One region of the Stenotrophomonas sp. KH_029 genome, then DNA from elsewhere that is predicted to be linked to it. Evidence: predicted binding sites of a transcription regulator. Region 1 holds the regulator's gene; the other holds the start of a gene.
The links. The regulator FliA, encoded in region 1, starts transcription of late flagellar genes. The targets are predictions, from matches to a motif close to TAAAGTTTNNCNNNCNNNGGCCGATAA.
Positions count from the first base shown of each region.

Region 2: the regulator FliA is predicted to act here: its motif matches at 8,120-8,146, upstream of AC3ITM_RS11140 (methyl-accepting chemotaxis protein).

Region 1 is NZ_CM174498.1:1,973,251-1,985,087, forward strand. Features, by position in the region: gene AC3ITM_RS09080 (response regulator) at 1-120, opposite strand, end outside; gene AC3ITM_RS09085 (STAS domain-containing protein) at 117-425, opposite strand; gene AC3ITM_RS09090 (chemotaxis protein CheW) at 814-2,082, opposite strand; gene AC3ITM_RS09095 (ParA family protein) at 2,079-2,861, opposite strand; gene motD (flagellar motor protein MotD) at 2,866-3,834, opposite strand; gene AC3ITM_RS09105 (flagellar motor protein) at 3,836-4,576, opposite strand; gene AC3ITM_RS09110 (chemotaxis protein CheA) at 4,687-6,498, opposite strand; gene AC3ITM_RS09115 (protein phosphatase CheZ) at 6,769-7,383, opposite strand; gene cheY (chemotaxis response regulator CheY) at 7,383-7,775, opposite strand; gene AC3ITM_RS09125 (RNA polymerase sigma factor FliA) at 7,792-8,538, opposite strand; gene AC3ITM_RS09130 (MinD/ParA family ATP-binding protein) at 8,535-9,422, opposite strand; gene flhF (flagellar biosynthesis GTPase FlhF) at 9,409-11,106, opposite strand; gene flhA (flagellar biosynthesis protein FlhA) at 11,256-11,837, opposite strand, start outside.
Region 2 is NZ_CM174498.1:2,455,885-2,467,721, reverse strand. Features, by position in the region: gene AC3ITM_RS11180 (YfeK family protein) at 1-360, shown strand, start outside; gene AC3ITM_RS11175 (PspC domain-containing protein) at 410-616, shown strand; gene AC3ITM_RS11170 (hypothetical protein) at 613-1,053, shown strand; gene AC3ITM_RS11165 (hypothetical protein) at 1,215-1,430, shown strand; gene AC3ITM_RS11160 (Tex family protein) at 1,579-3,954, shown strand; gene AC3ITM_RS11155 (MarR family winged helix-turn-helix transcriptional regulator) at 4,071-4,532, opposite strand; gene AC3ITM_RS11150 (SDR family NAD(P)-dependent oxidoreductase) at 4,608-5,471, shown strand; gene AC3ITM_RS11145 (PAS domain S-box protein) at 5,890-8,082, shown strand; gene AC3ITM_RS11140 (methyl-accepting chemotaxis protein) at 8,371-10,233, shown strand; gene AC3ITM_RS11135 (PaaI family thioesterase) at 10,362-10,862, opposite strand; gene AC3ITM_RS11130 (hypothetical protein) at 10,912-11,352, opposite strand; tRNA gene AC3ITM_RS11125 (tRNA-Leu) at 11,596-11,682, opposite strand; gene AC3ITM_RS11120 (response regulator) at 11,809-11,837, shown strand, end outside.

The DNA of each region.
Region 1 (11,837 bases):
GCCCAGGGCGACGGCGCCGTCTTCGGCTTCTTCGACGGAAAAACCGGCCGAGGTGAGGGCGAAAGAGACCATCTGGCGCATCGACGCCGAGTCGTCCACCACCAGGATACGTGCGCTCATGCCGGGTTCTCCACAGATTTCAGGTTGTCATGGGGTGCATCCAGGCCCAGGGCCTGGGTGACGCCGAGCAGGCGCGCGGCGTCACGGAAGGTGGCAGTGCAGGCGTCGAATGCGGTCCGGTGGCCTGCCTGGTGGCGGGCGTGGACGAAGGCGCACAGGACCTGCATTGCCGCGGTATGGATACGACTGACTTCGCTGGCATCCAGCGTCAGTTGCCCGGGCTGGTCCACCAAGGGGGCCAGTCGGGTTTTGAGCTCGGTGCTGGTCTCGATGCCGAGATCACCACCCAGGGCCACAGTGCTCATTGTTGCTCCGGACAAACGGTTCCGAGGTTTATAACGGCCCATTTCGCCAAACCTTTAGGGGGGGGCGCCAAGGGCATCCAGGTGGACCGCCGTTCCCGGCGTCGCGCGGCGAACCGCGCGTGCGCGGCCGGGTGGAATGCCGATGCGCCGCATCCGTCCCCTCGCACGGGGCAGGTCCGCGTAGATCCACGCCATGCGTGGATACCGCGCGCAGCGCGGCACCATCGTCCGCAGACCGATCGATGACATCCCGCCGGCCCCCGCTGAGGTTGAACAATGGTCGAAGCCGCCGGTCGGGCGGTCATCACGCCTGAACGGAGAGCATCCACGCATGGCGTGGATCTACCGATCAATTCAACGGTTGCGTGGGATCGAGCAGGATCACCGCTCAATTCAACAGCTGCGTGGCATCGAGCAGGATCATCGGCTGGGCGGTGACGCGCGCGACGCCGCGGAACAGGTCGTTGGAGATCTGGCAGATGCGTGCGGTATCGGGTGGTTCGATCTGGGATTCGGTGAGGTTGGCCACGTCCTCCACCGCCGACACGCGCAGGCCCATGGTCTCGCCGTCTTCTTCCAGCACCACGATGCGGGTATTGGCATCGTCCTGGGCCGGGCCGGCACCGAGGTGGATGCCCAGGTCCATCACCGGCACCACCTGGCCACGCAGGTTCATGATGCCCAGCATCGCCGCAGCGGTACCGCGCAGCGGCAGCAGCGGGACCGGCAGCACCACTTCCTGCACCTTCAGCAGTTCCAGCGCATAGGCCTGGGGGCCACAACGCAGGCGCAGCCAGCGCGACGTGCGTTCGCTGGCGCGGCGGTTCTCGCGTGGGCTGGAGGCCGGGTTGTGCGCCTGCGCCTGCAGTTCCTGCCAGCTGCCCGGGCGGGTGTGCGCCGGGGCGGCGGTGCGGGCACTGGGCGCGCTCATCGGCAGCGCTGCCGGCAGGGCGCGGGGCGCCGGCGCCGGGCGTGCGGCCGGAGCCGGTGCGGCTACGGTGGCGACCGGGGCGGGGGTATCGTGGACGACCTCGTCGGGCAGGTCGTCCCAGCCGGGGCGTGCGTCGCTGGCGGCATCGGCGGCCATGACCGGGCCCAGCGCGGGGTCGTTCATCAGTTCGTCGAGCAGGGCCAGGTTGGCCGGCGTTCCGGGTGCGGTCGGGCTGTCGTGCACGACCGCAACGGCCTCGACCGGCGGGCCGAGCGCGGGGTCGTTCATCAGTTCGTCGAGCAGGGCCAGGTTGGCCGGCGTTCCGGGTGCGGTCGGGCTGTCGTGCACGACCGCAACGGCCTCGACCGGCGGGCCGAGCGCGGGGTCGTTCATCAACTCGTCGAGCAGGGCCAGGTTGGCGGGCGTTCCGGGCGCGGTCGGGCTGTCGTGCGCGATGGCAACGGTCTCGACCGGTGGGTCGAGCGCCGGATCGTTCATTCGTTCTTTGAGCACGGCCGCGTCAGCCGCGCATGGCGCGGCGTCACCCTCCGCCGGCGGCGCGAATTCGGCGCTGATCGCCAGGGCGACGCCTTCGGCTTCGGCCTCATCCTGCGCGACTACGGCCGCGGCCGGGGCGACGGACATCTCCAGCGGCGCGGCGACATCCGGCACGGCATCGCCCAGCAGCTGTTCCAGATAGTCGTCCAGTACGCCGACGGTGCTCATGCCGCGCGCTCCATCTGCAGCGCGTCGTCGGCCAGGATCCATTCCAGGGCGCGGCGGTAGGCGGCCAGGCCGCGGCCGGGGTAGTCCTCCGACTGCGGTGGCACGGTCAGGCTGGCGGCGTTGCAGATGCGGGTGTCCACCGGGATCGCGTCTTCCCAGACCCGGTGGCCGTGCTTGTCCTGCATCAGCTTGACCGTTTCGTTGCCGGCGCGGGTGCGGCGGTCGAACAGGGTCGGCAGGATCGACATCGGCAGCGGGCGGCGGCGCGAACGTTCGACCATTTCGCCGGTGCGGACCATGCCATCCAGCCCGTGCAGGGCCAGCGGTTCGGCCTGGGTGGGAATGACCAGGCGGTCGGCGGCGGCCAGCGCGTTGATCATCAGCAGGCCCAGGGTGGGCGCGCAGTCCAGCAGGATGTAGTCGTGCTGGCCCTGGTGGCGGGCCAGCGCGTGCTGCAGCGCCAGGCCGAGGCCGGGCTGGTTGGCGCTGCGCCGTTCCAGCGTGGCCAGCGCCGCCTGCGCGCAGACGTAGTCCAGCCCGGGGATATCGCTGCGGTGGGCCAGCGTGGACAGCTCGGCCGGCGGGGTGGCGAACAGTTCCAGCACGCCCGACGGCGGCGGATCCAGCGGCACGCCGAAGGCGCGGGTCAGCGAGGAATGCGGATCGAGGTCGATCAACAGCACGCGGTGGCCAAGCGTGGCCAGGCCACGGCCGAGGGCCAGGCTGGTGGTGGTCTTGCCCACGCCGCCTTTCTGATTGGCGATTGCCCAGATGCGCATCGGTTCAGTCCTTCATTGCAGGGGGAGCGGTGGCGCCAACGTGGCTGCCGGCCGGGGTGAGACGTTCCGACCGCGGGTCGGAACCAATGGGGGCGATCGGGGTATCGGCGGTGAGCTGCGGGCCGATCGGGTCCACGCGCTGGGCGGTATCGGCCAGGATGATCACCATCACCCGCCGGTTGCGGTTGCGGCCTTCGGCGTTGGCGTTGTCTTCGCGCGGGCGGAACTGGCCGTAGCCGACCATCGCCAGCCGCGACGGCTGCAGGCCCTGGTCGGCGAACAGGTGCACCACGCTGGCCGCGCGCCCGGCCGAGAGTTCCCAGTTGGACGGGAACAGCGCGGTGGCGATCGGAATGTTGTCGGTGTGGCCTTCCACGCGCACCCCGTTGGGCGAATCGCGCAGGACCTGGGCCAGCTTGGAGAGCGTGTCGCGCGCATGCACGTCCAGCGTGGCCGAGCCGGTCGGGAACAGGATGTCGCTGTTGATTTCCACCTCGATCCACAGCTCGGTGCGGCGCACGGTGATCATGCCGCGCTCGATCAGCGGGGCCAGGGTGGCGGTGAGCTTGTCGGCGATGGTGTTGAGCTGGCGCTCGGCGCGCTGCAGCTGTTCCTGGTTGCGCACCGAGACCGGCATGCGCATCTGCGCGGCCATCGCCGGCAGCAGGGTAGGGTCGTTGGACGGCGCCGGCGCGGCCGGGCCGACCCGGTTGCCGGCCTTGATCACCGAGGGGCTGTCCCAGCCGCCGCCCTGTACCTGCTGGTTGCCGACCTGGACCGGGTTGATGGTGCGCGGCGCGCCGCCGAAGGCGGTGGTCAGCGCATCGGCCATGACCCGGTACTTGCCCTCGTTGAGCGAGGAAATGGCATACATCACCACGAAAAACGCGAGCAGCAACGTCATCAGGTCGGCGTACGGAATCGCCCAGGCCTCATGGTTGGCATGCTCTTCGTGGTGCTTGCGACGGGCCATGTCAGTGCAGGAATCCGGACAGGTTGGTTTCGATGTTGCGCGGGTTTTCGCCCTGGGCGATGGAGATCAGCCCTTCGATGATCATTTCGCGGTCGCGGCTGTTGTGCTGGATCACGCTCTTGAGCTTGGCCGACACCGGCAGGAACAGCAGGTTGGCCGAGGCGATGCCGTAGATGGTGGCGGTGAACGCCGCGGCGATGCCGTGGCCGAGCTTGCTGGGGTCGGCCAGGTTCTTCATCACCGCGATCAGGCCCAGTACCGCGCCGATGATGCCCAGCGTCGGCGCATAGATGCCCATGCCCTCAAATACCTTGGACGCGGCCAGGTCCTGGTGTTCCTGGCTGCTCAATTCGATTTCCATCATGTGCCGGATGGTTTCCGGCTCGACGCCGTCGACCAGCAGCTGCAGGCCCTTGCGCAGGAACGGGTCGTCCTGCGCCTCGACCTGCGCCTCCAGGCCCAGCAGGCCCTGGCGGCGGGCGATGTTGCTCCAGTCCACGATCTGGCGGATCAGCGCGTGGCGGTCGCTGCTGGGCGGCAGGATCACCCAGCGCACGATCCTGAAGGCGTGCTTGAACACCGCCGGGGAGGTGTGCAGCAGGATCGAGGCGATGGTGCCGACGATGACGATCACGAAGGCGGCCGGCGACCACAGCGACGCCAGACCGGCTCCCTTGAGGATGCTGCCGCCGACCAGCGAGGCCAGGGCGAGGAAAAGTCCAATGAGGCTGAGTCTGTCCATGGGTCCGTTATCGGCTTGCGTGAAGGGGACTTGAGACGCCGACCGGGAGCGGTGTTGCGGCGGTCACACTTTTGGGGCGATTTGAGGCCGCCGGGAACACCCGGCCCGCCTCACCGAAGACCATCCACGTCCAGGATCAGCGACATCCGGCCGTCGCCGATCAGGGTGGCCCCGGCGTAGCCGCGCAGCCCACGCAGGGCCTTGGGCAGCGGCTTGATCACCACTTCCTCGCGGCCGCGCACCTGGTCCACCACCAGCCCGAAGCGGGCTTCGCCGGCCTGCAGCACCACGATGGTCAGCAGCGGGGAGGCGGCCGGTTCCACTGCCAGCCAGTGGCGCAGGTCCACCAGCGGCAGGGTGTGCGATTTGCGGTCGAGCACGGCGCGGCCGTCGAACCAGCCCAGCGAGGTGTTGGGCGCGTGCAGCACTTCCATCACCCGGGCCAGCGGCAGCGCGTAGACGTCCTCGCCGGCCTGCACCAGCAGGGTGGGCAGGATCGCCAGGGTCAGCGGCACGCGGATCAGGAAACGGCTGCCGCGGCCCAGTTCGGACTGGATCTGGATCTGGCCGCTGAGTTCGCGGATGCGCGACTGCACCACGTCCATGCCCACGCCGCGGCCGGAGATGTCGGTGACTTCCTGCTTGGTGGAAAAACCGGGCAGGAACACCAGGTGCAGGCATTCCTCGCTGCTCAGGCGGGCGGCCGCCTCGGGGTCGATCAAACCCTTTTCGCGGGCCTTCTGCCGCAGCCGCTCGGGGTCGATGCCGGCGCCGTCGTCCTGCACTTCGATGCTGACGTAGTCGCCTTCCTGTTGCGCCGACAGGCGCACGTGGCCGCTGCGCGGCTTGCCCTGGGCTTCGCGCAGTTCCGGGGTTTCCACGCCGTGGTCGATCGCGTTGCGCACCAGGTGCACCAGCGGATCGGCCAGGGCCTCGACCAGGTTGCGGTCCAGCTCGGTTTCCGCGCCGACCAGCTCCAGCTCCACTTCCTTCTTCAGGTTGCGGGCAACATCACGGGCGACCTTGGGGAAGCGCGAGAACACCTTGCCGACCGGCTGCATGCGGGTGCGCATCACCGCCGACTGCAGGCGCGCGGTGGCGATGTCCAGGGTGGACACGGCGCGGTCGAGTTCCTCATCGTGCAGGCGCGCGCGCAGGGTCTTGAGCCGGTTGCGCGACAGCACCAGCTCGCCGATCAGGTTGACGATCGCGTCCAGCCGCTTGGTGTCCACGCGCACGGTGTGTTCGGCTTCGGCCATCGGTTTGTTGGCGGCCGGCCTGGGCGCTGCGGCCGGTGCCGGCGCGCGCGGCGCGGCAGGCGTGGCCGCCGGCGCCGCCTTGGCGCCGGGCACGGCGCCGCCATGCAGCTGGTCGAGCAGGGCTTCAAATTCGTCTTCGCCGATCAGGCCGTCATCGGCCTTCTTCGTCGGCGCCACCGCGCTGGGCGCCGCGCCGCCATGCAACTGGTCGAGCAGGTTCTCGAACTCGTCATCGGTGATCAGCTCACCGCTGGCCGCAGCGGCTACCGGCGCCGGCGTGGCCGGGCCGTTGACGTCGAACTGGGCGATCAGCTCCGGCGGGGCAAACCCCGGTTCGGTGCCGGCCGAGACCGCATCGAGCATGGACTGCAGGTAGTCCAGCGACTGCTGGGCGGCATCGAAGTGATGCGCCTGCAGGGTGGCCTTGCCCGAACGGGCCATGCCCAGGGTTTCCTCGGCGGCATGGCACAGCTCGACCATGGCCTGGATGCCGAGGAAGCCGGCGCCGCCCTTGAGCGTGTGGAAGCCGCGGAACACCGCGTTGAGCTGGTCGCTGTCCTGGGGCGACTGCTCCAGCGACACCAGCTGTTCGCCGAGCCGGTCCAGGATTTCCTGGGCCTCGAGGATGAAGTCGGCGGCAATATCGTCTGGAACAGCGCTCATAGGAGGGCTCCATGAGCATTGAAATGAGGTGCGCCGGGCGCCTGTGGCGGTGTGGCAAGGTGCGTGGCGCCGGCTTGGGTGGGCCCCAAGCCAAGCCGCGCGCCGTAGTCCACAGCGCCACAGGCACCCGGCCCTTCGGGAAGGCCCCTGACGCGGGCCGATACTGTGTTGAACGCCTTGCCCAGGCGGCCTGCCTGCGCTGCGGCGTCCGCCTTGTCTCGACCCGCGTCAGCGGCCTTCGCACTCATTTGAATGTTCATGGATCCCTCCTCAAAGCCCCAAATCGGAGAGCAGGTCGTCGGCGTCGACCTGTGACACCTGGTGGCGGTCCAGGCCGGACACGGCCGGGCCGGCCAGGCCGTTGTCTCGCTTGCTGGCGGCGTCGTCCTGCGGCGGCAGGCCGAGCGCGCTGAAACCTTCATGCACGCGGCGCACGATGCCGACCACGCGGCGGATGATCTGCCCGGTCAGGTCCTGGTAGCTCTGGGTCAGCGCGATTTCGGTGAGGTTGTGGCGGATCTGGTCCAGCTGCTGGCCCTGGTCGGCGGTCAGGCCGTTGGCACGCAGCTGTTCGGTCAGCGCCCGGCATTCCTCGGCCAGGTCCAGGGTGCGGTGGGTGGCCTGTTCGGTCATCGCCACCACGTGATCCAGGCGCGCGCAGGCATCGTCCAGTTCGCCGGCTTCGCTGGGCAGGCTGGGCAGCTCGCCCAGCGCCTGGCCCAGCTCGCGTGCGAGCCGGTTCAGCCCGGCCATCATCGGCTGGGTGCGCAGGGCGGCCAGTGCGTCGATTTCCCGGCGCCAGCCGGCTTCGTCGCCACTTTCCAGCGCGGCCAGGGCATCCTGCAGGCGCTGCACCAGCGCCGATTTTTCGCTGAGGGTTTCCATCAGGCGCTCGCTGCCAGGCGTTCGAAGATCTTGCCGAGCTTCTCTTCCAGGGTCTGGGCGGTGAACGGCTTGATGATGTAGCCATTGACCCCGCACTGGGCCGCTTCGATGATCTGCTCGCGCTTGGCTTCGGCGGTGACCATCAGTACCGGCAGGGTCTTGAGCTTGGCATCGGCGCGGATCGCCTTGAGCAGGTCGATGCCGGTCATCACCGGCATGTTCCAGTCGGTGACCACGAAATCGAACGACTGGCTCTGCAACAGAGACAGCGCGGCATGCCCGTCCTCGGCTTCGGCCGTATTGGTGAAGCCCAGATCGCCCAGCAGGTTCTTGACGATACGACGCATGGTCGAGAAATCGTCGACGATCAGGATACGCATGTTCTTGTTCAAAGCACTTTCCTCGGTATCAGTGGTTCTCAAGGCCGGCGTCAGCCGCCTCGAAGATCTTCAATCGGCCGCGCAGGCGCAGTACGGCCTGGCCATGGATCTGGCACACACGCGATTCGCTGACGCCCAGCACGGCGCCGATCTCTTTCAGGTTCAGTTCCTGCTCGTAGTACAGCGACAGCACCAGCTGTTCGCGTTCGGGCAGCAGGCCGATCGCATTGCCCAGTTCGCGGCCGAACTCGCCGCGTTCCAGTACCTGCTGCGGGGTCGGCCCGCCCTGGGCGACGGTGTCCAGCTCGCCCTGGTCTTCGATCCGCGATTCCAGGCTCAGCACCTGGCCGCGCGCGGCGTCTTCCATCAGGCGCAGGTAGTCGGGCAGCGGCATCTCCATCGCGGCGGCAACCTCGGTGGCGCTGGCGGCGCGGCCGGTGGTCTGTTCCAGGCGGCGGATGGTGGAGGCCGCATCGCGGGCGCGGCGGTGCACCGAGCGCGGTACCCAGTCGCCGCGGCGGATCTCGTCGATCATCGAGCCGCGGATGCGGATCGAGGCGTAGGTCTCGAACGAGGCGCCCTGGTCGGCATCGTAGCTGCGCGAGGCCTCGATCAGGCCCATCATGCCGGCCTGGATGAGGTCATCCACCTCCACGCTGGCGGGCAGGCGTGCGGCCAGGTGGTGGGCGATGCGCCGGACCAGGTCCGAGTGCTGGGCAATGCACTCGTTGGCGGCGGTGCGCTGGACTTCTTTGTATTGTGCGGCGCCTTTCATGCGGCCACCCCGCGTTGCTTGAGGATGCGTTCCAGGAAGAATTCGACCCCGCCACGCGGTTCGGTGGGGGCCTGCCAGCGCGCGGTGCGGCGGGCGATCTCGGTGATCGCCTGCGCGGCCGGGCTGGACGGGTAGGCCTTGACCACCGGCTGCTGGCGCTGCACCGACAGGCGCAGCCAGTCGTCCTGCGGTACGCAGCCCAGGTAGTTCAGCGAGACATCGGCCAGGAACTTGTCGCAGACCCGGGTCAGCTTTTCGTACAGCACCCGGCCCTCGTTGGGGTCGCGCACCATGTTGGCCACCACCTGGATGCGGTCCACGCCGCGTTCGCGCGAGAGCACCTTGATCAGCGCGTAGGCGTCGGTGATCGAGGCCGGCTCGTCGCAGACCACCACCACGGTATCCTGCGCGGCCTGGCAGAAGGTCAGCACGCCGTCGGTGATGCCTGCGGCGGTGTCCACCACCATGAAGTCCAGCTCGCGCTCCAGTTCGGAGAACACATTGACCAGGCCGACATGTTCGGCCGGCTGCAGTTCGGCCATGTGGCGGCGGCCGGACGCGGCCGGTACCACCAGCACGCCGCCGGGGCCTTCCAGGATCACCTCGTCCAGCGAACAGCGCCCGGCGACCAGGTCGGCCAGGGTCAGCTTGGGCTGCAGGCCCAGGATCACATCGATGTTGGCCAGGCCCAGGTCGGCGTCCAGCAACAGCGTGCGCTTGCCCATGTCGGCCAGGGCCACGGCCAGGTTGGCCGACACGTTGGTCTTGCCCACGCCGCCCTTGCCGCCGGTCACGGCGATGGTGCGCACAGGCCCCAGCGGCTGGCTGCGGGTGGCCGACAGCGGGAAGGTCTTGGTCAGCTTGGCATACTCACGCGACGGCATGGTTGAACTCCGGGTTGCAGGGCATATCGGCCGCGCGGCGCAAATCTTCAAGGCGAAGGACTAGATTGGCCGCACTGGCCCGGTGCAGGTCTTCGGGAACGTCCTGGCCATTGGTGACCCAGGTGATCGGCAGGCGGTGGTCCACGGCCACCGACAGGGCGCTGCCGAAGCGGCCGGTTTCATCCAGCTTGCTCAGCACCACGCCCTGCGGGTTGGCCGCGCTGAAGCGGCGCACCACCTCGTCCATGTCGCCGAAACTGGTGTTGGCCGGCAGCACCAGCAGGGTGCGGATCTGTTCGGCCGCGCGCAGCCACTGCAACTGGGCGGCCAGGGCGCGGTCGCGCGGGCCCAGCCCGGCGGTGTCGATCAGCACCAGCTTGTAGTCCCGCAGGCGCTCCAGCAGCTGGTTCAGGTCACTGCCGCTGCTGGCCTCGTGCACGGCGATGCCGAGCTGGCGGCCGAAGCCGTACAGCTGCTCGCGGGCGCCGATGCGGCCGGTGTCGGTGGTGACCAGGGCCACGTCGCGGGCGGCGTGCTTTTCGGCAAAGCGCGAGGCCAGCTTGGCAATGGTGGTGGTCTTGCCGGCGCCGGTGGGGCCGACCAGGGCGATCACGCCGCCGGCCTCGAGCGGATCGACCGGGGCGATCGGCAGCTTCTTGGACAGCAGCCCCAGCATCAGTCCGCGGGCGCGGTGGGCTTCGGTGTCCAGCGGGATCTGCATGGCCACATCGCGGCTGATGCCGGCATCGAAGCCGTATTCGTCCATCAGGTCCAGCGCCGAGGCGCGCACCGGGCTGCCGCGGAGGCGCTCGTCGGTGAAGCGGTGCATTTCGCGTTCGATGACCTGGCGCATGCCGGCCACTTCATGGCGCAGCTGGCGCAGTTCCTCGTCATCGCGCGGCACCATCACCAGTTCCGGGGCCGGCGCCGGCTGGGTGCTGGCGGGGTCGACGGCGATGACCGCTGCGGTGCTGGCGGCCGGTTCGGCCAGCGCGACCGGTTCGGCGGGCAGGGCCGGCGCCTGGGCCGGTATCGCCACGGCGGTGATGGTCACCGGCAGCGGCGGCATCGCCACGCTGGCCGCCACCGGGGTGTACGGCAGGTCTTCGGCAAGCTCGTCCAGCGGCGGGTCGATGATGAAACGGGCGCGGTTGAGCGGGGCGGCCGGGGCGGCGGCTGCGGCCGGCTCGAGCGGATAGGTGGAGAAGATATTTTCCGGCAGCGCCACCGCGTTGGCAGCGGTGTCCAGGCCGGCGCGGGCCAGGGTGGCGCGGGCCAGGGTGGCGGCAAAACCGCTGCTGCCCGGCGGCGACACGATTTCGTTGGCGCTGTCCAGGGTGCGCCCGGTGGCGCCGACCGCGGCACGGGCCAGCGCGGCTACCGCCGAGGTGGTGGCCGCCACCGGTTCGGGCACGGCCACCGGCGCCCTGCGCCGGGTCACCGCGGCGATCACCGCATCGGCGGCATTGCGCGGGCGTGCCGGCGCCGGTGCCGGTGCGACGTCCTTGCGCGCCGCTTCCAGGGCGCGCTGCACGGCACCTTCGTCGTAGTTGGCCGCCGCCACGATTTCGACGCCTTCCTCGATCCGGCGGTTGGACAGGATCACCGCATCAGGACCGTGTTCCTTGCGCACCAGGTTCATGGCCGAGCGCATATCGGGGGCGACGAAGCGTTTGATTTTCATGCTGTGGTACCGGGACTGGGGCGGCGGAGTGGGCGAAGGGAAGCTCTGGTTGTCGGTGGTCTGCACGGTCCGGGTTTCCCTTTATTTCCTGCTGCGGTGGTATCGAATGAGGTGTCTGTTTTCTGGCGCGTTGCCGTCGGAGTTCCGGCTCAGCTGATCGTGCCGACCAGCTTCAACCGTTTGTCCTCGGGCACCTCGCTGTAGGCCAGCACCGACAGCGAGGGGACGCTGTGGCGCACCAGCCGTGCCAGCGCGGCACGTACCGGGCCGGGTACCAGCACGACCGCCGGCTCGTTCTTCGCTTCCTGCTTGCCGACACATTCGGCCAGGCTTTGATGCAGTCGCTCGGCGAGTCCGGGTTCCAGCGCGGCGCCGTTGCCCTGTGTGGACTCCTGCAAGACGCGTTCCAGTTGCGGGTTGAGGGTGAACACCGGCAATTCGGCCGACATCCCGGCGATCTCCTGCACGATGAAACGGCCCAGCGCATTGCGCACCGCGGCGGTCAGCACGGCCGGGTCCTGGCTGGCCGGGCCGTTTTCCACCAGCGATTCGACGATCTTGCGCAGCTGGCGGACCGGGATGCGTTCGATCAGCAGGTTCTGCAGCACCCGCACCACCACCGACAGCGGCAGGGTCTTGGGGGTGAGGTCCTCGACCAGCTTGGGCGCACTCTTGGCCAGGTTGGCCAGCAGCTGCTGCACTTCTTCATGGCCGAGCAGCTCGGGGGCGTG
Region 2 (11,837 bases), 480 kb from region 1:
CGAATGATGGCCGTGCTGGGCGCGGGCCTGATCGCGCTGGGCAGCGCCCAGGCTGCCCCCACCGAGGCGGCAAAGCGCGAGATCGCCGGGCTGATCGGCGCGCTGGATGGTTCCAGCTGCCGCTTCCAGCGCAATGGCAGCTGGCACGACGCCGCCGAGGCGCGCGCGCACCTGCAGTGCAAGTACGACTACCTGCTCAAGAAGGACAAGGTGGACACCGCCGAGCAGTTCATCGAGCGCGCCGCCAGCCAGAGCAGCATGAGCGGCAAGCCCTACCGCATCGCCTGCCCGGGCCAGGCCGAACAGACCGCCTCGGTATGGTTCAACGCGCGCCTGAAGGCACTGCGCCGCAGCCCCTGAACGGCGGTAGCATGAGCTGCCTGTCCACCTGCCACTGGAGACCGCTGCCATGAACGCTGCTGCCCCGCGTACGCTGTCGCGTTCGCTCAACGACCGCATGATTGCCGGGGTGATGGGCGGCATCGCGCATCGCTTTGGCTGGAGCTCGACCCTGGTGCGGGTGCTGTTCGTGCTGGTGTCGATCGTGTCGGCGGCCTTCCCGGGGATGCTGGTGTATCTGATCCTGTGGCTGCTGATCCCCAACGAGGCCGATTGAGCCTGCCGCCGCTGGCACTGCGCCTGCTGCAGGCGCTGGGCGCGGTATGGACCGTGCCCAATACCCTGATCGGGCTGCTCGGTGGCCTGGCCGGAATGCTGGCTGGCGCGCGTCCGTCGTGGAACCGCCGCGACCTGGCCCTGGTATTCCGCGACTGGCCGTGGGGCCCGGGCGGGGCGATCACGCTGGGCAATGTGATCCTGCACACCGGGCCGACCCTGGAGGTGCCGTGCCGCACTTACGCGCACCAGGCCGGGCACTGCAACGAGCCGGTGATCGGCCTGCACGACCACGAACGCGCGCATGTGTACCAGTACCTGGTGCTGGGGCCGCTGTATCTGCCGGTATACCTGCTGTGCGGCGGGGTGAGCGCGCGCAACCCGTTCGAACGGGCGGCCGATGTCTACGCGATGACCGGGCGCGGCTGGTGGCCGTGAGGTTATTGCGGCGTTAAATCGGTGTAAATAAAACGTCGTGCAATGCGACGTCATCTGCATGCAAACAATGGTTATTAGCCTCCATGGCCAATCAGTCAGCTTCGGCGCGGTAAGCTGCACGCTGTTGTACATGCACGATGCTTTTTGGAGGAACACATCACATGGCAATCGTTCTTTATGTCGGTGGTAGCAAGGATGGCGACAAGGGCCTGGTGCCGCATGGTTTCAGCAAGTCGCGGGCCGATACCGAAAGTGGCCCGGAAATCTATACCGAGCGGTTCATGGAACTGCAGGGGATCGGCAAGGTGCGGGTGATGGCGCTGGAATCCATGCGCGATGAGGTCGCCCACCAGCGCGCCGCGCAGCATTACCGCTGAGGCGGTGAACCGGCCATGCCGGCCGGCCGCCGGTATGGCCGTGGCACGCAGCCTGCGACAGGTTCGGCGCGCGCTGTCAACGCCTTCCCCCCGCCGCCCGGCGTTGCCACAATCGGTGCTTTCCGCATAGTGGCTTCGGCCGGAAGCAATGCCAGACATCAAGCTCGCCCAGCAGATCGCCCAGACCATCGCCGATGAAATCGGCGCCCAGCCCGCCCAGGCGCGTGCCGCCATCGCCCTGTTGGACGAAGGCGCCAGCGTCCCGTTCATCGCCCGCTACCGCAAGGAAGTCACCGGCGGCCTGGACGATATCCAGCTGCGCAACCTGGAAACGCGCCTGACCTACCTGCGCGAACTGGAAGACCGCCGTGCCGCGGTGCTGTCCAGCATCGACGAGCAGGGCAAGCTCAGCGACGAACTGCGCAACGAGATCCTCGCGGCCGACACCAAGTCGCGCCTGGAAGACCTGTACCTGCCGTACAAGCCCAAGCGCCGCACCCGCGCGCAGATCGCGCGCGAAGCCGGGCTGGAGCCGCTGGCCGATGGCCTGCTGGCCGATCCCGGGCTGGACCCGCAGGTGCATGCCGCCGGCTTTGTCGATGCCGACAAGGGCGTGGCCGACGTCAAGGCCGCGCTGGACGGCGCCCGCGCGATCCTGATGGAGCGCTGGGGCGAGGATGCCGCGCTGGTGGGCGAACTGCGCACCTGGCTGGGCGAGGTGGGGGTGATCCGCGCCCGCGTGGCCGAAGGCAAGGAAGAACAGGGCGCCAAGTACCGCGATTACTTCGAACACGCCGAAGCGCTGGCGAAGATCCCCTCGCACCGGCTGCTGGCGCTGTTCCGCGCGCGCCGCGAGGAGATCCTGTTCCTGGAACTGGACCCGGGCAACGAGGCCGAAGCCGGCCACCAGTACGCCGAAGGCCGGGTCGCCTACAAGGCCGGCATCGGCGATGGCGGGCGCCCCGGCGACCGCTGGCTGCTGGACGCCTGCCGGATGACCTGGCGCGCCAAGCTGCACATGCACCTGCTGCTGGACCTGTTCAACCAGGCCCGCGAGAAGGCCGAGGCCGAGGCGATCGCGGTGTTCGGCGACAACCTCAAGGACCTGCTGCTGGCCGCACCGGCCGGCCCCAAGACCGTGCTCGGGCTGGACCCGGGCATCCGCACCGGCTGCAAGATCGCCGTGGTCGATGCCACCGGCAAGCTGGTGGCCACCGACACCATCTACCCGCACGAACCGCGCCGGCAGTGGGACCAGTCGCTGCACACGATCAAGCAGCTGTGCCAGAAGCACAACGTGGAACTGATCGCGATCGGCAACGGCACCGCCAGCCGCGAGACCGACAAGCTGGCCGGCGATGTGATCAAGGCGCTGGGCGACACCCGGTTGCAGAAGATCGTGGTCAGCGAGGCCGGCGCCTCGGTGTATTCGGCATCCGAGTTCGCCTCCCGGGAGTTCCCCGACCTGGATGTGTCCATCCGCGGCGCGGTGTCCATCGCCCGGCGCCTGCAGGATCCGCTGGCCGAACTGGTCAAGATCGACCCCAAGGCGATCGGCGTGGGCCAGTACCAGCACGATGTGGACCAGTACCGGCTGGCGCGCGCGCTGGATGCGCGGGTGGAGGACTGCGTCAACGCGGTCGGCGTGGAGGTCAATACCGCCTCGGCCGCGCTGCTGTCGCGGGTGTCCGGGCTGTCGTCGACGGTGGCCGAGAACATCGTGCGGCATCGCGACGACAACGGCCCGTTCAAGCGCCGCAAGGACCTGCTCAAGGTGCCGCGGCTGGGCGACAAGACCTTCGAGCAGTGCGCCGGCTTCCTGCGCATCGCCGATGGCGAGCAGCCGCTGGATGCCTCCTCGGTGCACCCGGAAGCCTACCCGGTGGTCGAGCGCATCGTGGCCGCCACCGCGCGCCCGATCAAGGCGCTGATCGGCGACGGCAGCTTCCTGCGCGGGCTGAAGGCCGAGCAGTTCACCGACGCCACCTTCGGTGTGCCGACCGTGCGCGACATCCTCAGGGAACTGGAAAAGCCCGGCCGCGATCCGCGCCCGGAGTTCAAGGCGGCGCGCTTTGCCGAAGGGGTGGAAGAACTCAAGGACCTGCAGCCGGGGATGATCCTGGAAGGGGTGGTCAGCAACGTGGCCGCGTTCGGGGCGTTCGTCGATATCGGCGTGCACCAGGACGGCCTGATCCACATCTCGGCGCTGTCGGATACCTACGTCAAGGACCCGCGCGATGTGGTCAAGGCCGGCGACATCGTCAAGGTCAAGGTGCTGGAGGTGGATGTGGCGCGCAAGCGCATCGCCCTGACCCGGCGCCTGGACGACAGCCCGGCCCCGGCCCAGGCGCCCGGCGAGCGCCAGGCGCGCCCGGCCGGCGGCGGCCGTCGCGAGGGCGGCGGTGGCGGTGGTCAGCGCAATGGCGGCCGTGGCGCCCCGTCCGGGCCGCGCCCGGGCAATGCGGCGCCCCCGGCCAACAACGCCCTGGCCGACGCCTTCGCCCGCGCCAAGCGCGGCGGCTGAACCGCCGTTACCGTACCCGCGACAGGCCGCCGCCCGGCGGCCTGTCGCGGTCTGTCGATCAGGAGGGCGCACCCGCCCACACGAGCGGCGCATCCCTGCCGGCCGGGCGACGCTGCTCAGCCGGTGTCGCCGGATGACGTAAGGCGACGCAGGAGTTCGGTCAAATGCCTGATTTCTGCATCGGTGAATTGCCTGGTGCGTTTGATGAAACGATCGCCCTTGCGCGCTACCGCCAACGCGATCTGGTCGCGACCGAAACGGGTGAGACCACAGACGACGCTCCGGCCGTCACCTTCGCCCTGGCGCGTGCTGACCAGGCCTGCGTCCACCAGCTGGCGAACCAGCCGGCTCACCACGCTGCGGTCGATGTCCAGCCCATCGGCAATCTCACTGGCCCTGGCTGGACCGTGATTGCCGAGCCATTGAAGAAGCTGGAATCCAGATGCGGTAACCGGCTGATCAAAGGCGGCGGCAGCATCGACAGCGACTGCCCGCAGTTCTGTCGCCAGCGTACTCAGTTCGGCGCCGAGCGCGCGCAGCGCATCCTCACGTTCCTGCCCTTTGGTCTGGCTTCCCATTACCGCTCCATGTAGTTGACATTTATCCATCATATCTGGAAAGTTGATGGACAATTGTCAATTATAGGTGCGCGCATGGCGGGCGGGAAGAAGATCGTTTTGACGGGCGGAACCAACGGGATCGGGCTGCTCGCCGCCAACACCCTTGCGTCCCGGGGCCATCACCTGGTGCTGCTCGCCAGGGACGAAACCAAGGCACAAGCCGTGCGCGTGGAGATCCTGCAAACGGCGCCGGCAGCGGCAATAGATATCGTCTACGCGGACTTTTCGCGCCTGGCTACGGTGGCAGCCGCAGCGGCGACGATCAAGGACGCGGTTCCGGGTATCGACGTCCTTGTCAACAACGCCGGCATGCATGCTTTCAGCCAACGCGTGACCGAAGACGGCTTCGCTGAAATGCTGTCGGTCAATTACCTGGCGCCCTGGCTGTTGACCCACGCGCTGGCACCGGTCCTGGCCAGATCAGCGGACGCACGTGTCGTGACGGTGGCCTCGGAGGCAGCCCGTCAGGCTGAGACCATCGATCCGGCCCTGGATCTGGTTGATACAGGCGCGTTCTCCCGACGCCGATCGATGCAGCTTTACGGAAAAACCAAGCTGATGAACATCATGTTCTCACTCGAGCTTGCGCGGCGATTCGAAGGCACCAACCTCACCTCGAACTGCCTCGACCCCGGTTTCAACGCAACCGGCCTGGGACGCGAACTGCCGTTTTCCACCGCACTGCTTCGATTGCTGACGCTGCTGGGCATAGGCGACCCGGCGCAGGGCGCCGATATCGTGGTGCGGGCGACCACCTCGGCTGAATTCACCGCAAAGACAGGAATGTACTTCTCCAGGCGTGGCCAACCCATTGACGACCTGGGTCAGGCGCACAGCCCACGGGCGTTGGAAGAACTGTGGCAGGCCACGGCCGCTGCACTTGCCCGGTTCCTTTAGCGTCAGGGGCTCGAGGTCCGGCTCCGACGAGCGTGCCGGGGCGTTGCCGGTCGGTGTCCCGATTGGGCCCAGTGGATCCTCGCTCCAGGCTATGTCCCGGCGAGCCTTGCGCGGTTGTGGACAAGTCGTGTCAAGGACGATGGAGTGCGGGCGCCCATGATCCCCCGCAGCGCCGCAACCCGCTGATTTTCCTGGATAAGGGGGCTATCAGCAGGGGGCTGCCCTAGGCGCGTGCCCGGCGGCACTTCTGGTTTGCCCCGGCTTTGATCACACTGCTCCTTCAGTGTCTCCAGGCAGGGCAGCGGCGGGGAGCCCAAATGACCATCGAGCAACCAGTACCGTGCCGCCCGAACGGGCAGGGCAGGGCGCCAGCGGGCGCGGCGCGCTGCCGCCTGGCCGCCTGGGCGTGGCCGCGCGCATGAGCGACGCCATCCACAACCGGTCTGTCGAAGCGGCATTGCAGGAAGCCGTCGCGCAGCGCCGCCGGCTGGAAATGATCATCGAAGGCACCGCGGCCGGCACCTGGGAATGGAACATCCAGCGCGGGCAGATGCGGGTCAATGAACGCTGGGCGCAGATCGTGGGCTATACCCGCGACGAGCTGGCCCCGATCACCCCGGAGACGTTTTTCCGGCTGGTCCATCCCGACGACCTGGCCGGCTCCAACGCGCGCCTGACCGACCACCTGGAAGGGCGCTCGGCGCATTACGACAGCCTGTGCCGGATGCGGCACAAGCGCGGCCACTGGATCTGGGTGCAGGACCGCGGCCGGGTCTACGAATGGGACGCGCAGGGGCGCCCGCTGTGGATGGCCGGCGCGCATTCCGATGTGAGCGACCTGCAGAACGCGCGCCAGGACGCGGCCGACATGCGCCAGCGCCTGCAGGCGGTGGTGGATGCCTCCGACGAAGTGGCGGTGATCGCCACCGATGTCGATGGTGTGATCAATCTGTTCAACAGCGGCGCGCAGAAGTTGCTGGGCTACAGCGCCGAGGAGGTGATCGGGCGGATCAATCCGGGCCTGTTCCATGACCCGGAGGAAATGCACGCCTACCTGCAGCCGCTGGCCGATGCGACCGGGCGCCTGCCGACGGTGTTCGAGGCATTGACCGCCCATGCCGCGCAGGGCACCTGGTCGCGCCAGTGGACCTACGTGCGCAAGGACGGTGGGCGCCGCCAGGTGCGCCTGTCGATCAGCCCGCTGGACAGTGCCGGCGGGCAGCGTTTTGGCTATGTCGGCATGGCGGTGGACATCACCCCGCTGCTGGAAATGCGCGAGCAGGCCTACCTGGCCGCGAACAAATTCGCCGGGGCGTTCTCCTCGGCGGCGCTGGGCATGGCGCTGGTGTCGCTGGAAGGGCGCTGGCTGGACGTCAACGACGCGCTGTGCGGCATCCTCGGCTATTCCCGCGCCGAACTGCTGGAGATCGACTTCCAGACCCTCACCCACGCCGATGACCTGGACACCGACCTGGCCCTGGTCGCCGACCTGCTGGCCGGCCGCCGCGACCATTACCACATGGACAAGCGCTACCGGGGCAAGTCCGGCAATACCGTCTGGGGGCGCTTGTCGGTATCGCTGGTGCGCGCCGAAAACGGCGCGCCGCTGCACTTCGTGTCGCAGATCCAGGACGTCACCGCGCAGCGCCAGAGTGGCCAGCAGCTGCGCGAATCGGAGCAGCGCACCCGGGTGACTCTGGATGCGGTGGCCGACATGGTGTTGACCCTGGACCTGCAGGGCGTGATCCAGTACGCCAATGCCGCCGCCACCCAAGCGCTGGCGGGCGAGGGCGCCGCGCCGCTGACCGGTGGGCAGGTCCAGGATGTGATCGAGCTGACCACCGAGTACGCGCCGCGCTCGCCGCTGGATATGGCGGTGTTGCTGGACCCGGACAGCAATGCGGTGGACCTGCACTCGGACCTGCTGTTGTCGATGGGCGCGCAGTTGCTGCCGGTGGACCTGACCCGGGCCTGGCTGCGTGGCGAGGACGGGCAGCACAGCGGTGCGGTATGGGTGATCCGTGACGCCACCCAGCAGCGCGCCCGCCAGCGCGAAGCCCGCCACCTGGCCGAGGTCGACCCGCTGACCGAGTTGAGCAACCGGCGTGGTTTCGAGGCGCATCTGCAGCAGGCGATCATCCGGGTGGCGCGGACCGGGCAGTCGGCCTCGCTGATGTTCATCGACCTGGACAACTTCAAGCCGATCAACGACAGCCACGGCCACCTGGCCGGCGATGCGATGCTGTGGGCGGTGGCCAACCTGCTGCGCCATGGCGTGCGCGATTCGGACATCGTCTCGCGCCTGGGCGGCGATGAGTTCGCCGTGATCCTGGCCGGCTGCTCGCTCAAGCGCGCGCGCCGGATTGCCACCGACCTGCTCGAATCGGTACGCACCCTGAGCATTCCCTGGGGCCTGCAGCGGCTGGGCGTGGGCGCCAGCATCGGCATCGCCGCGATCGGCGGCGGCATGAGCGTGGACGATGCGGTCGCCGCAGCCGATGCCCTGTGCTACCAGGCCAAGGGGCTGGGCAAGAACAACGTGCAGGTGGAAGTACTTGGTGTGGAAGGGCTGGAGCCGCCCGACGGCGGCGAGCCGGGCGAGGTCGCGTAGATCGGCCACCGCGGCCGGGCTGCAAGGAAAATACCCCTAAAGCGCTACAGCGCGCTGCCGATACCAGTTATGGAGCCCGCCATCAGTCCGGCTCCGCGCTGACCGGGTCGCACGCCGTGCGATGGCCCCGGGCCAGATGTCTTTGCAACATCGCGTCTGCATCAGGCAGTACCGCAGTTGTACAAGCCGCTCACGCGATGCCCATGTGCGTCGCGCACATCCCATGCCAGAGACACCGCGGGCAGGCTGCCCGATGCATTCCATCCATCAGGGAACGAGGATCAGATGATGCTTACTTCAGGCACGCACACGCATGTGCAGCAACAGTCTCCCCACGCCGCGCCCTGGTCGCCGTGGCGCGCCCTGGCCGCAGCGTTCGTCTCCCGCCGCCAGGCCCATGGCGCCGCCGGCATGGCTGCCCAGCGCCGGCAGGCCGAGCTGGAAGCCCAGGTCGCCGCGCTGCACCGGGTGCAGGCAGTGATCGAATTCGACCTGGACGGCACCATCGTGCAGGCCAACGACAACTTCCTGCAGGCGCTGGGCTATGGCCTGGATGAAATCCAGGGCCGGCACCATGCCATGTTCGTCGAACCGGCGCATGCGCAGAGCATGGAATACCGCGATTTCTGGGCCAAGCTGGGGCGGGGCGAGTACGATGCCGGCCAGTACAGGCGGCTCGGCAAGGGTGGGCGCGAGATCTGGATCCAGGCTTCCTACAACCCGGTGCTGGACAGCCAGGGGCGCCCGTACAAGGTGGTCAAGTTCGCCACCGACATCACCGCCCAGATGCTGCAGGCCGCCGACTTTTCCGGGCAGCTGGCCGCCATCAACACCTCGCAGGCGGTGATCGAGTTCGGCCTGGATGGGCGCATCCTGGCGGCCAACGACAACTTCCTGGCTGCGGTGGGCTATACGCTGGAGGAAGTGCGCGGCCAGCACCATGCCCTGTTCGTCGAACCGGAGTACCGCCAGAGCGCGGAATACCGGCAGTTCTGGGAAAAACTCGGGCGCGGCGAATATGACGCCGGCCAGTACCGGCGGTTGGGCAAGGGCGGGCGCGAGGTGTGGATCCAGGCCTCCTACAACCCGATCTTCGACATGAACGGCCGGCCCTTCAAGGTCGTCAAGTACGCTACCGATATCACCGCCCAGGTGCGCGACAACCAGGCGATGCAGCTGGCGGTGGCGCAGACCCGCGACGTGGTGGCCGCCGCCCAGGGTGGCGATCTGACCGGGCATATCGGCACGGCGGACAAGACCGGCCCGGTGGCCGAACTGTGCGAGGGGATCAATGCGCTGGTCGAGGCGATGGCCACCATCGTCGCCCAGATCAAGTCGGCCGCCGACACCATCGCGGTGGGCGCCAGCGAGATCGCCGAAGGCAATAGCGACCTGTCGGTGCGCACCGAACAGCAGGCCGCCTCGCTGGAGGAAACCGCCGTGTCGATGAAGGGGTTGACCGCCACCGTGCAGCGCACCGCCGCCAATGCGCAGCAGGCCAGCCAGCTGGCCAGTGGCGCGGTCGATGTGGCCGCGCAGGGCGGGCAGGTGGTGCACGAAGTGGTGTCGACCATGGCGCTGATCAACGCCTCCTCGCGGCGCATCGTCGACATCATCGGGGTGATCGACGGCATCGCCTTCCAGACCAATATCCTGGCCCTCAACGCGGCGGTGGAAGCGGCGCGTGCCGGCGATCACGGGCGTGGCTTTGCGGTGGTCGCCTCGGAGATCCGTTCGCTGTCGCAGCGCTCGGCCGGCGCGGCCAAAGAGATCAAGCAGCTGATCGACGACTCGGTGGAGAAGGTCGGCACCGGTACCGGCCAGGTCGAGAGCGCCGGCCGCACCATGGATGAGATCGTGGTCAACGTAAAGCGGGTCAGCGCGCTGGTCAGCGAGATCAGCAGCGTGGCCCAGCAGCAGAGCGAGAGCATTCTGCAGATCAACCAGGCCGTGGACCATATCGACCAGGGCACCCAGCAGAATGCGGCGCTGGTCGAGGAAGCCTCGGCGGCGGCGCGCAGCATGGAAGCGCAGGCCAGCCAGCTGCTGCAGACGGTGGCCGCGTTCCGGATCGATGCCGGGGCCGCTGCTTCCCGTCGTGCCGCCCATCCGCATGCCCCTGCCGGGCTGCCGGTACTGCGGCTGGTCTGAGCCGCAGGCCGAAGCTGCAGGCGTAGCCGGCCGGATCCCTCGATCCGGCCGGTTGAAGGGCGCAACGGCAGCCTGCGATCCGCGTTGCCCCGCAGCGCCGGTTGGTCGGGTCGGCGCGCGATGCCCGGCTAGGCCGGGCGAGCGGCGCGCAGTCGGCGGGCGACCATGTGCCGGGCCAGGCCGCGTGGAATGGCCAGGCCTTTCCAGCGCAGGTTGCCCACGCGGAAGGTGGCCGTGGCCCGGGCCAGTACCTTGCCCGATTCGTCGCTCAGCCAGCCGGAAGTGAAGGCGATGCTGCCCTTGCTGTGTTCGATCTGGCCGCAGCCCAGGATCCGCCCGGGAACGGCGGCGTTGACGAAGCTGGTCTTGGACTCGATGGTGACCGCGATGCGGTCCGGGGGAAGTCCGGCGTAGATCGCCGGGCCCATGCAATCGTCGAGCATGGCCGAGAGCAGGCCGCCCTGGATATTGCCCACCGGGTTGGTCAGGGCGTGGTTTGCATCGAAGGCGACATGGATTCTTCGCGCGGCCTCGTCATAGTCGAGGAATTTCCAGCCCAGCAGGGTGGCTGCAGGCGAGGTGGGAAGTTCGCCACTGACAACTTTCCAGAATATCGCGTCGCGGACCATGGTCTTGTTCCCGTAGCCGGAGGGTGGGGGGATGCCTCAACTGGCGTTGCTACTGCGCATGCAGGATGGAAACAACAGCGAATGCGAACCCGGCCAGGCCCAGTGCCACGACCACGGCACCGGCCACCACCGGCGTGGGTGCGCCGGTCCGCCTGCGGACGTGCCGTGCCACCGCGACCGGCGGCACCATCGCGGCCAGGCAGAACGCCTGGAACGCAAGCAGGTGGGGGAGCTGCAGGCTGGAGGAGAACAACAGGTACAGCAGCAGCAAGCCGGCACCGGCCAGGGCCAGCCAGGCCGCTCCGGTCACCCGGATCAATGCCATCAACAGTAGCTGGACGGGCGGGTCGATACCCTCCCAGTCACGGCCCACGGCGATGCGGTGATAGGGCATGAAGTCGGATCGTCTGAGATAGGCCGCCCCGAACACGGCGACCACCGCAAACGCCAACGCATAACAAGCCAAGGCCAGCCAAGCGAACGCAGTCATGGCAGATCCAGTCGTTGCAGCGGGAAGACGTGCTGTGGGTGGGGCTGCTTTACACCGCAGGGCCACGCGAGGCGATCGATCGCCCGTGGTTGATTCAGGCTAGGAGCCGCACCGTGAAGACATCGTCCGCATTGGCCCTGGGAAATGTGATGCACTTCCAGGAAGTAGCAGGGCAAAGCCGGTATCTGGCGGGCAGAAACGAAAACGCCCTGCATCGTTGCCGGTGCAGGGCGCTTGATTCCATGGTGCCGAAGGTGGGACTCGAACCCACACGCTTTTAAGGGCGGCGGATTTTGAGTCCGCTGCGTCTACCGATTCCGCCACTTCGGCTGGCTGGCCGCGTAGTGTATACAAGTTGGCGCGATCTGTGCAGACCTGAACGCTTCATCCGTGCAGATTTCCTCATCTGGCCGGAACGCTATAATCACCGTGCTGAACCATACAGGGAGCCGGGGGATGGACGTGTTGCGGGATCTGCGGGTGCT